Regions from separate parts of the Virgibacillus proomii genome, predicted to be linked through region 1. Evidence: a T-box and tRNA genes for the amino acid it is inferred to sense, from the RefSeq annotation. Region 1 holds a T-box; the other holds one or more tRNA genes.
What was found. A T-box is a leader RNA that pairs with one kind of tRNA and senses whether it is charged. The one in region 1 lies ahead of serS (serine--tRNA ligase), so its partner is inferred to be a tRNA-Ser.
Positions count from the first base shown of each region.

Region 2: it has a tRNA-Ser gene. The T-box ahead of serS (serine--tRNA ligase) is inferred to sense a tRNA for this amino acid. The anticodon was not compared.

Region 1 covers NZ_FUFN01000009.1:1,190,008-1,196,326, reverse strand. Annotated here, with positions in the region: gene serS (serine--tRNA ligase) at 326-1,600, opposite strand; T-box leader at 1,655-1,876, opposite strand; gene pdxT (pyridoxal 5'-phosphate synthase glutaminase subunit PdxT) at 1,933-2,508, opposite strand; gene pdxS (pyridoxal 5'-phosphate synthase lyase subunit PdxS) at 2,526-3,410, opposite strand; gene BN1066_RS07915 (serine hydrolase) at 3,435-4,766, opposite strand; gene guaB (IMP dehydrogenase) at 5,333-6,319, opposite strand, start outside.
Region 2 covers NZ_FUFN01000010.1:2,207,673-2,213,991, reverse strand. Annotated here, with positions in the region: gene BN1066_RS17780 (NfeD family protein) at 1-199, shown strand, start outside; gene BN1066_RS17775 (Na/Pi cotransporter family protein) at 878-2,503, shown strand; tRNA gene BN1066_RS17770 (tRNA-Asn) at 3,077-3,151, shown strand; tRNA gene BN1066_RS17765 (tRNA-Met) at 3,156-3,229, shown strand; tRNA gene BN1066_RS17760 (tRNA-His) at 3,250-3,325, shown strand; tRNA gene BN1066_RS17755 (tRNA-Ile) at 3,348-3,424, shown strand; tRNA gene BN1066_RS17750 (tRNA-Ser) at 3,433-3,525, shown strand; tRNA gene BN1066_RS17745 (tRNA-Phe) at 3,575-3,650, shown strand; gene sodA (superoxide dismutase SodA) at 4,215-4,826, shown strand; gene BN1066_RS17735 (MurR/RpiR family transcriptional regulator) at 5,536-6,319, shown strand, end outside.

The DNA.
Region 1 (6,319 bases):
TATTAGGATACTACTGTTTTTACTTTCTGTCAAATACTTTTTCAGAAAAAAACTTGGCTTGTCGCCAAGTCTTTAGCGAAAGCTGTCGTTTTTCTTATACGATAAAGTGAAACTTCATTCCGTGGAATGCTTTTTACACGGAATGTTAGTACCACAAGGGTATGACCTAAAGGCCCTTGAACTTATCGGGCATTTAGGTGCCGTTTTCCCCTACTTTGACCCTTTGTATCAACTAAAGGCTCTTGAAGCAGGAGTCTTACGGCACCTTACATGCGGGATAAAGCCTAAAGTTTTATACTTTCCTATAGTGTAAAAAAATGTTTCCTTATTTCATTATTTCCCTTCCACCCATGTATGGACGTAATGCAGTAGGGATAATAACCGTACCATCCTTTTGCTGGTAGTTTTCTAAAATAGCAGCTACCGTACGGCCGACTGCTAAACCAGAACCATTTAATGTATGAACAAATTCCGGTTTTGCTTTAGCTTCTCTTCGAAAACGAATATTAGCACGTCTCGCTTGGAAATCTTCAAAGTTAGAGCAAGAAGAAATTTCCCGATACGTATGCTGACTAGGAATCCATACCTCAATATCATATTTTTTACTGGCTGTAAATCCTAAATCACCTGTACACATACTCATCACTCGATATGGTAATTCTAACAGCTGGAGTACCTTTTCTGCATGGTTTGTCAATGCTTCAAGCGTTTCATAAGAGTCTTCTGGTTTAACAAAGTGGACAAGCTCCACTTTATTGAATTGATGTTGACGAATTAATCCTCTTGTATCCCTTCCGGCAGAACCCGCTTCAGAACGGAAGCAGCTGCTAAATGCTGCATATTTTTTTGGTAAATCATCTGCTTTTAAAATTTCGTCTCGGTAATAATTAGTTACAGGAACTTCTGCTGTAGGAGCCAAGAAATAATCCCAGTCCTCCAGCTTAAATACATCTTCTGCAAACTTTGGCAATTGGCCGGTCCCCGTTAAACTAGCTCGATTAATGATTTGTGGTGGCAACATTTCCTCATAGCCATGCTCATCTACATGTAAATCCAACATAAAATTCCACAATGCCCGTTCTAAACGTGATCCTAACCCTTTATAAAATACAAATCGGCTGCCAGTTACTTTACCTGCACGTTCAAAATCGACTATATCCAAATTAGTAGCTATATCCCAATGCGGTTTCGGTTCATATGAAAGTGGTGGCAAGGTTCCCCATTTCCGTATTTCTACATTTTCTTCTTCATCTTCCCCAATTGGTACACTTTCATGAGGGATATTCGGGATAGAGAGCATAATATGTTCCAGCTCATCATTAATTTCCTTCAATTCCTTATCTAGTCTGGCAATTTCATCACCAACTTCGCGCATCGCTTTAATTGCCGGTTCAGCATCTTTCTTTTCCCGTTTTAATACAGAGATTTGCTTCGACGTTTCATTTCGCTTTGCTTTTAATTGCTCCGTATCGGCAATAAGCTGACGTCGTTTTTCATCAAGGTCGCCAAACCGATGGAGCTCGGATAAATCCTCTCCTCGATGCTGTAATTTTTGCTTTACCTCTTCCAAATGATTACGTAAATATTTCATATCCAGCATATACTCGTTCCTCCTTTATTTTTCTTAACAAATCAAAAAACTCCCGTCCCTAAAAATAGGGACGAGAGTATAATTCCCGCGTTGCCACCCTGATTGAAGAATACATATTCTTCCGGCTTCATGTTGTAACGGTACGCAAACCGGGTTTATTTACTATCCAAAGAATTCAATAAACCAGCTTAAGGACGGATTCATAGCTGTCTCACATCGATTCACACCAACCATCGACTCTCTTGGAGAGACATTACTATTACTGCTTCCTGTCATCACTTTTTATTATTATCTTCTATCATAACCGATTTTTTATGCTTATGCAACTATCGCCAATAAATTTACGAAACCTCTTCCACCATGGTTATGAAATAAGCCAATAGTCGCTGATCATCCGTCAATTCTGGATGAAAAGCGGTTGCCAAAAATGGACCTTGGCGAACTGCCACAATATGATCATGATACGTTGCAAGCACTTCAACAGCTGTTCCTACTTTTGTTACGTAAGGAGCACGAATAAATACAGCATTAAAATCATTGGCAATACCTGTTATTTCTAATTCTGCTTCAAAGCTTGCCACCTGACGACCAAAAGCGTTACGAGCAACTGTCATATCAATTAATCCAAGATGAGCTTGAGCTTGTCCTTCAATAGCTTTAGCCATTAAGATCATACCCGCACATGTACCAAAGATCGGCTTTCCTTGGTCGGCAAAATCCCGAATCGGGTCAATAAAACCGTAACTGTCGATTAATCGCCTAATGGTTGTACTCTCGCCGCCAGGTAAGATTAAACCATCTATTTCTGCCAGCTGTTCTTTTTGTTTTATCTCAACTGCCTCAGCGCCACATGCTCTCACAGCTCGAATATGCTCGCGAACAGCGCCTTGTAAGGCAAGTACACCGATGGTCGTCATAAAAAATTCCTTCTTTCTTACTCGCTCCGATCTTGCATACGATCATGAGCTTCTAGTGTACTCATTTCGATCCCCTTCATAGCCTCACCTAGATCCTTAGATAGTTCAGCTATTAATTTATAATCTTTGTAATGTGTTGTTGCTTCCACAATTGCTTTCGCATATTTAGCTGGATTGGATGATTTAAAAATACCAGAACCAACAAATATTCCATCTGCTCCTAACTCCATCATCAATGCGGCATCACTAGGGGTTGCAATTCCACCTGCAGCAAAGTTTACTACCGGCAAGCGACCTTCTTTACGTATCTCAAGCAATAGTTCAAATGGAGCACCGATCTCCTTGGCATATGTCATCACTTCATCTCGTGACATTGCAGTTAGCATACGGATTTCTGATTGTACTTGTCTCATATGCCGAACGGCTTCAACAATATTACCAGTTCCAGGCTCACCTTTCGTACGCAACATGGAAGCACCTTCACCAATACGGCGTGCTGCTTCGCCAAGATTACGGCATCCGCAAACAAATGGTACAGTAAAGTCTGATTTATTAATATGGTATACATCATCCGCAGGGGTTAACACTTCACTTTCGTCAATATAGTCAACACCCATTGCTTCTAATACACGAGCTTCTGTAATATGGCCAATACGTGCTTTTGCCATGACAGGAATGGATACAGCATTTAATACTTCCTCAGTGATCGTTGGGTCAGCCATTCGAGCTACACCACCAGCTGCTCGAATATCAGAAGGTACGCGCTCTAGTGCCATGACAGCAACTGCTCCTGCTTCTTCAGCTATCTTTGCTTGCTCTGCATTGACAACGTCCATAATAACGCCGCCTTTTTGCATTTCAGCCATTCCTCGTTTAACACGGTCTGTTCCTATATTAGACACTGAAAACTCCCCCTAAAGATTTATTTAAAATAGTCCTTTAACCCAGTCTACCACTGTATGGAATAAATCAGCAAAAAAATCACCAATTGCGCTCATTGTAAGCATAAACCAGTTTGCTTTTTCCACTGCCTGATCTGTTACAATATCTACCGTACTCTTACTATCATTTACAATATATCCATAGTCATTTTCGCCTTTATACGTAAGCTTGGCTACTCCAACTTTTTCACCTTTTTTAATTGGTGCCTTTAGTTTTCCTTCTTTATCCAGCTTGTCTTTATCAATCTTGTATTCTATGCGATACATATCTTTTTCATCCGGTTTAATCGGCAGAATGAATGCTTCACCAAGGGAAATACTTACTCTATCTTCTTTTCCTTTAGCAACTGGTAAAGATGTCTTGTCTTTTAATTGATATCCTGCTGGGAATAACTTAGTATTCTCAAAGTTCTGAAAGCCAAAGTCTAATAGTTTAGCAGTCTGCTCAAAGCGTTTCTTTTCACTTTTTGTTTTCATGACGACAGAAATTAATCGACGATCCCCTTTTTTGGCAGTCCCTGTAAAACTGTAACCAGCTAAATCCGTAAAGCCTGTTTTTAATCCATCAACACCTTCATAATAAAACTGCTTAAAAAATGTTGTATTATGCGACAACATATAATTTAAGTTTCGAAGTTCTTTTCCATCAAATGTTGCTGTTGGTTTACTGGATATTTCCAAAGCCTTTGGATAATCATTAATTAAGTGATAAGCCAATAACGCAGCAGATTCTGCCGAAAGAAGATTGGTCCCATTAGGATCTGTTCCTTTAGGGTAATTATCTCCTAACGATTTATTTTCAATCCCTGTGGAGTTAACGAATTTAAAATCCGGAAGCCCCATTTCTTTTCCCTTTTTATTCATCATTTTTACGAATTCACCTTCTGAACCTGCAATCAGTTCAGCTAAGGCAATCGTAGCTGCATTATCAGAAATAAGCGCCATCGCATGGTACAAATCTTTTACTGTATAATCTTTAGATTGTTTTAATCCAATTCCTGAAAAAGTAGAATCCGCAGAAATACTGTATGGATAGTCGCTAATCTGTGTTGTTGTATCCCAGCTGATTTGACCCTTTTCGACCGCTTCCCATACAAGATATTCTGTCATCATTTTGGTCATACTAGCTGGGGGAAGTGCTTTATCTGCATTTTTGGAAAATAAAATTTTACCTGTATTTGCATCTACTAAGATTGCAGATTCTGCTTCTAGTTCTACTTCTGCAGCCTGTAATTGATATGGCTGCGATAATATGGTCAGCATGACAACTGCTGCTGCTAGAAAAAATACGAAACTCTTTTTAAAAATATGTTTCACCTTCTTGTACCTCCACCCTGTAGTTTAACCTCTATGTCTATTTATGCACATTTATTCTTTATGAAAGTGCACTTAGTTATTTTACCATATAAAATAATAAAAAAATAGACGGGATTAACACCCCATCTAATATTTTCTTATACTTACTAGTACAAGTTACAAGAATTGCATGGCAAACTGTTGTAAAACACGGAACTTCATATACATAAAGACTTGGCTTATCGCCAAGTCTTTATGGCGACAGTTATTGTTTTCTTATACGATAAAGTGAAACTTCATTCAGTAGGAGTTTTCTTCCTTCTCCTACTGAATGTTAGTACCACAAGGGTATGACCTAAAGGCCCTTGAACCAATCGGGCATTTAGGTGCCGTTTTCTCCCACTTTGACTCTTTGCACAAACCCAGGTCTTGAAGTGGGAAACTTACGGCACCTTACATACGGGATAAAGCCTAAAGTTTTATACTTTCCTATAGTGTAATAAAGAATCTAACAAACAGGTAAGCAAATTAACTACAATATTAAAGGTAAAGTTACCCATTATGAAGGGCTCAAAAAGAGAGCGTCTTTACACAATATAGTTTGGAGCTTCTTTCGTAATTTGAACATCATGCGGATGACTCTCTCTTAATCCGGCGTTGGTAATTCGGATAAAACGACTATTATTGCGCAATTCATCAATTGTATTTGTACCACAATATCCCATTCCAGCACGTAATCCTCCGACTAATTGATGAACGGTATCTGCTAGAGGGCCTTTATAAGCAACGCGCCCTTCAATTCCCTCTGGAACGAGCTTTTTCGTTTCTGCATCTTCTTGGAAATAACGATCTTTTGAGCCTGCCTTCATCGCACCAACTGATCCCATTCCACGATAAACTTTATATTGTCTTCCTTGATAAATTTCAGTTTCCCCGGGGCTTTCTGTAACTCCTGCAAATATACTACCAAGCATAACAGCATGTGCTCCTGCAGCTAGTGCTTTCACAATATCTCCAGAGTATTTAATGCCACCGTCTGCAATGACAGGTACATTGTATTCAGCAGCAGCTCTTGCACAATCATATACAGCTGTAATTTGCGGAACACCGACACCCGCGATTACTCTGGTCGTACAAATAGATCCAGGGCCAATACCGACTTTAACAATCGATGCACCTGCTTCAATTAAAGCCTTCGTTGCTTCACTAGTAGCGACATTACCTGCAATAATATCTAAATTTGGGTAGGCTTTACGAACCGCCTTCACCTGATCAATGACGCCTTTTGAGTGACCATGAGCTGTATCAATTACAATAACATCAATACCTGCTTCAACTAGCTTTTCGATTCGTTTCATTGCATCAGCAGTAACTCCGACAGCAGCACCTACAAGTAGCCTTCCTTGTGTATCTTTGGCAGCATTCGGAAATTCGATAACTTTTTCAATATCCTTAATTGTAATAAGCCCTTTTAAAATGCCGTCCTCATCTACTAATGGCAGTTTTTCAATTTTGTATTGTTGAAGGATTTTTTCGGCTTCCGTAAGTGTTGTACCAACCGGTGCTGTCACTAA
Region 2 (6,319 bases), on a different contig from region 1:
CAATTCATTGAATATTAGCTATGAACAATTGGTAAATAAAGAGGGACTGACTTTAACCGATTTGCGACCGGTTGGGACGATTAGCGTTGATCATAAGAATTATAGTGCCATTTCTAATGGACAATGGATCTCTAAAAACACAAAGGTGAGGATTATAAAAGTTGATGGAACCAAAATATTAGTTGAAACTGTTGAATGAAAATAAGAAGATAACCAAAAAAGGTTATCTTTTGTTTATATGTTTAAGTAAATTTAATTCAATGCCAATTGCTGTTTTAGTCTATACATATGTAATATAAGAAAAGTTTAGTAAAGTAGTTATAATTATACTTCATTACGTACACCTTTTATGGCTGTTATCTCTTCATATAATCTATCTATGGAAGTATGAAGAAGGTTATAATTGTTCATTTATGCGTAATCTATTAGGAAATATTAACAACTAACCTGTGGCTAGTTATCTATTCCACATCTGTAGTGCTGTAGGGTAACACTTTAAATTGTAGAGAATACGTAGGCGCCGTCTAAATGCCCGATTCATTTACAGGACAAGAAAATAATCAAGACACCGATATTTTTAAAGGACACCTGAGCGACGCATCGCACGCAGAAAAGTTACTTCTTTTTCAAGGGCGTCTGAAATGTTATCCTTATTCTACTTCTAATCAGTGAAGAAGAAAGCCCCATTGAATGAAGTTTCTGTTTATGGCAAATTAAGTTTGAGAAAAAAGCGTTTGTTCGTATAAAAAACAACGCTTTTTTTTCAATTGTAAATTTAATGTTAAATATAATTATAACTCCTTTACAAAAACTTTATATATACTTAATATTGTTATGGTGCGACAAGATTCAACATAAAGAAGGGTAGGTATACATTTTGGAAATTGATGTTCAAAAACTGATTTTTGAATTTATTGGTGGTCTCGGTATTTTCCTTCTAGGTATTAAATACATGGGTGATGGATTACAAAAGTCAGCAGGTGACCGCTTACGAGATATATTGGATCGTTTTACAAGTAACCCATTTTTGGGTGTGCTCGCAGGTATTATTGTTACTGTTTTAATTCAAAGTAGTTCTGGAACAACCGTATTAACTGTAGGTCTTGTTAATGCAGGCTTTATGTCATTAAAGCAAGCTATTGGGGTTATAATGGGAGCAAATATTGGTACAACTATTACTGCATTTATTATAGGAATTGATATTAGTGCATATTCGTTGCCAATTCTTGCTGTAGGTTGTTTCTTATTGTTTTTCTTTAAAAGTCAGAAAGTTAACGCTATAGGACAAGCCGTTTTTGGTTTTGGAGCGCTATTCTTTGGCTTAGAATTAATGAGTAATGGTATGAAGCCGTTGCGAAGCTTAGAAGCATTTCAAGAGCTAACAATTAATATGAGTGATAGTCCTGTCTTAGGTGTAGTGATTGGTACTGTATTTACTTTAATTGTACAAAGCTCAAGTGCAACTATTGGTATTTTGCAGGGCTTATTTTCTGAAGGAGCAATGGAATTAAAGGCAGCAATCCCTGTTTTATTTGGAGATAATATTGGTACGACCATTACTGCAGTGCTTGCTTCCATAGGTGCAACTATAGGCGCTAAGCGAGCTGCACTTACCCATGTTATTTTCAACTTGGTAGGAGCAACAATCTTTCTTATATTTTTAGGGATATTTACAAGTTTTATTTCCTTTTTACAAGGTCAGCTTCATTTGAACCCTGAAATGACCATTGCGTTTGCTCACGGGACATTTAACATAACCAATACGATTATACAATTTCCATTTATTGGCGCTTTAGCCTGGCTGGTAACCAAAATTATACCAGGTAAAGATTCCATTATAGAATATAAGCCAAAACATCTGGATCCTATATTCATTCAACAATCACCTTCTGTAGCATTAGATCAAGCTAAGTCTGAGTTAGTGAGAATGGGCGAGTATGCATATAAGGGGTTGGAAGAGACCAATAAATACTTAAATACTCATTTGATTAAACACTCGGAGTTGGCAATGCAAATCGAAAGTGCGTTAAATAATCTTGACCGAAAAATTACTAATTATTTGATTGAATTATCGACAGAATCACTGTCTGAATTAGAAAGTGAAAAACATTCTTCTATCCTCGATTCAGTTCGTGACGTTGAGCGAATTGGAGATCATTTTGAAAATATTGTTGAACTCATTGAATATAAAATTTCTAATAAACTATACTTAACAGATTATGCGAAAGAAGATCTTAATGAAATGTTTGAGTTAACGATTTCTACTGTTAAGCAGGCCGTTTACGCCATTCAAGAAATGAACCGTGAAGAAGCACTTTCAGTTATTCAAAAAGAGGACCAAATCGATAAAATGGAGCGGAAATTTCGAAAAAAACATATTATTCGTATGAATGAAGGGATTTGTAGTGGATCCGCTGGAATTGTATTTGTGGATATTATTAGTAATTTAGAGCGAATCGGAGATCACGCAGTAAACCTTGCTGAAGAAGTTCTTGGCGAGTAGTGTTTAGTTACGGTGCTATTTCACTTTTATCTCGCATCTAAGGTTGTGACATACGACTTTTGCTTCAGGAGTGATAGAAAATCCGAAGCATCTAAGCGGGAAATAACGGCATTTAAATACCTATTCATTGACTGACAAGAAATAACCAAGACAGCGATACTTCCTTCGCGGTTTTTCAGGGACAAGAAAAGCTTTGCACCAAACATCGTAACGAATGAAGAAAAAGCGTTTTTTAAGCATAATTATGATTTTTGTCTTTGTTCCATTTCTAATGAAGAAATCCACTGAATGAACTTTCACTTTATTATAATTTTGCATCGTTCTAATTAATTAGAACGATGCAAATATTTCATTTTGGTAGGTGATTAATTCTAATTTTCTAATTTTAAATTAAGCCTTGAAATCCATATAGAAAGATGCTATAGTAAATATTGTCGTTTTAAAGCGATATATAAATGAAATACATACATAATAGTTTGTTAAGATTTTGTAAAAAAAGATATTGACAGAAGTTGTTGAACGTGGTAAATTATATCTTGTCGCTATAATTTAAACAAATTATAGCATACCCGTTCCACAGTAGCTCAGTGGTAGAGCAATCGGCTGTTAACCGATCGGTCGTAGGTTCGAATCCTACCTGTGGAGCCAATTTGGCGGTGTAGCTCAGCTGGCGAGAGCGTACGGTTCATACCCGTGAGGTCGTGGGTTCGATCCCCTCCACCGCCACTTAAATATAAACTTGTATGGCGGTCGTGGCGAAGTGGTTAACGCACCGGATTGTGGCTCCGGCATCCGTGGGTTCGATCCCCACCGGTCGCCCCATTATATTAAAATTATATCAACCGGACCCTTAGCTCAGTTGGTTAGAGCTATCGGCTCATAACCGATCGGTCGCAGGTTCGAGTCCTGCAGGGTCCACCAGTCTAGTTGGAGGTATACCCAAGTCTGGCTGAAGGGATCGGTCTTGAAAACCGACAGGGGTGTAACAGCCCGCGGGGGTTCGAATCCCTCTACCTCCTCCATACATATAGTGCGGTTAAGAAGTACAGAAAATCAATTTTATATTCTGATGGCTCGGTAGCTCAGTCGGTAGAGCAAGGGACTGAAAATCCCTGTGTCGGCGGTTCGATTCCGTCCCGAGCCACCATTTTTTAAACAAGCATCTGCTTGTTTTTTTATTTGTCTAGCCAATTATATCCGTTTCTACATGGCGGTTAATTTTTTGTGAAAAGTAACGTTGTCTAGCTTAAGCGCTCGAGCGACTAGCAAACTTTGGTCGGTCTTCTTCCTACGATAAGTCAACGTCGGCTCAGATCTAAAGGTAGGCGACTAAAAGCAGGCTGTTTGCCGCTCAGGCGTCAGCATTCCCCTGTTTTTAGAGGCATATTTTCTTTATCCGAAAATGGAAGGCTCCGTATCTTAAGTTTAAATTGGAGAAACCGGCACCTAAATGCCCGATTGGTTCAGAGGCCTTTAGATCATACCGTTGCGGTACTAACATTTCTTGGAAAAGCATTCCACGCAATGAAGTTCACTTTATCCCGTCGGAAATTTTCCAGTTTGTATATGTCCAGTGTTCTTTATACACCTTAGCCTATAGTATGTTAATGCATATAATTTGCAACACTAAAAAACCTTTGGTAGGCTTGATTAAAAGGGTGATATTAGATCCTTTTTAATTAAAATGGATTTATTAGAGGAGGAAGGAATAATGTCAAAATTTGAATTACCCGAACTACCATATGCATACGATGCACTTGAGCCTACAATCGACAAGGAGACCATGAACATACACCATACAAAGCATCATAATACGTATGTTACAAAATTAAATGATGCTTTAGAGGGACATGCAAACCTTCAGAATAAATCATTAATGGATTTAATTAGCAACCTAGATGCTGTGCCAGAAAGCGCTCGTACTGCTGTAAGAAATAATGGCGGTGGACACGCTAACCATAGCCTTTTCTGGAAGATTCTTTCACCAAATGGTGGTGGAGAACCAACTGGTGAGCTTGCTGCTAAAATTAACGAGACTTTTGGTAGTTTCGAAAAGTTTAAAGAACAGTTTGAAAGTGCAGCAACTGGACGTTTCGGTTCAGGATGGGCATGGCTTGTTGTAAATAATGGAAAATTAGAAATAACTAGTACACCAAACCAAGACTCACCATTAATGGAAGGAAAAACACCTATTTTGGGCTTAGATGTTTGGGAGCATGCTTACTATCTAAACTATCAAAATAGACGTCCAGAATATGTTTCTGCATTTTGGAACATCGTTAACTGGGATGAAGTTGCAAAAAACTATAACGAAGCAAAATAAAAGACGTTATAAAAGAAATAAAAAGTCACCGATAAGGTGGCTTTTTGTGTTTCGTTAAAATCAAGATTCAATAGGATTAATAAAACCCTATATCACGCTTCTAAGCTCCATAAAACTCCCATTAGGTATGATAGAAATTACGAAAAAGTTTAAGTGGGGATACCTAAAATTTCCGCGTTCAGGTCGACGGACAAGGAACGCTTCGAGAGCGATACATCGCACGAAGAAAAAGGGATTTTCTTTGTCAAGGACAAGGATGTCCTGAAAGCGATACATCGCGATTTTTAAGGTCTGCAATTTAACCCTCTGTACGTGTCTAGGAAACGGTATCCGCTTTTATCCAGTGGCTATTTATTTTGAAAGTAGGTTTGTCTAGTTTACGCGATAGTGCTCCTAGAAAAAGCCACATTCTTCTTTCTATGATAAGTCAACATTGACTCGAATCTAAAGAAAGGGCAACTAAAAGCGGCTGCCGCTCAGGCGTCGGCATCCCTATTTTAAAGGCATGTCTTCTTATCTCATCAAAATTTTTCCAGTTTGTCGTTGCTAACTGATCGCCTGTTTTTTGTTCTACCTCTTATCAGAAGGAAGAAAAAGCACAGATAAAATTTTAATTTATACCTGGTACTTTTAAGCAAGATAGATTGATGTAATTTTTTATTATTCATATAATAGAATAATGACAGTAATTAATTAGAAATGAGTTGATATGATGGCGACAAGTGGCGGTATAGTAATTCTTACAGAGATGCTTTCTTCGCTTCCACCTTCTGAAAGAAAAATTGCTTCCTATATTATAAATAATCCAGAGGAAGCGTTGACCTTGACAGCTGTTGAGTTAGGGAATAGAAGTTCAACCAGCGGAGCTGCTGTTATTAGACTTTGTAAATCATTAAACTTAAAGGGATTTCAAGATTTAAAGTTAAGAATAGCTGGAGACCTCCATAAAACAGAAGAGGTTGGATTGAGAGATATAGAGCCTAATGAACCTTTACTTTCTGTTATTAAGAAGATGACAAATAATAGCGTTCAAACAATTCGGGAAACTGCTGAATTATTAAATGTTGAACAGTTGCAAAAAGTAGTAGAAAAAGTGAAGAATGCAAAAAGTCTTCACTTTATTGGGGTCGGCGCTTCCAGTATAATTGCACAGGATGCACAGCAAAAATTTTTGCGGATTAATAAAAATGCATATGCGTTTACGGATTTACATATGGCAGCAACACAAGTTGCCAATACAACAAAGAAAGATGTAGTTTTAGGAATTTCTTTTTCCGGAGAAACTGTAGAAGTCGCTAAGATTCTTCAATTAGCGAAAAAAAATAATGCTACCACGATTAGTCTGACTAAATATGGGAAATCTTTAGTGACAGAAGAAGCAGATTTAAAATTATACACTTCTGCAACTAGAGAGCCTACCTTTCGAAGTGGCGCAACTTCATCTCGTATCGCCCAACTTCACGTAATCGATATTCTGTTTATGTCAGTAGCAT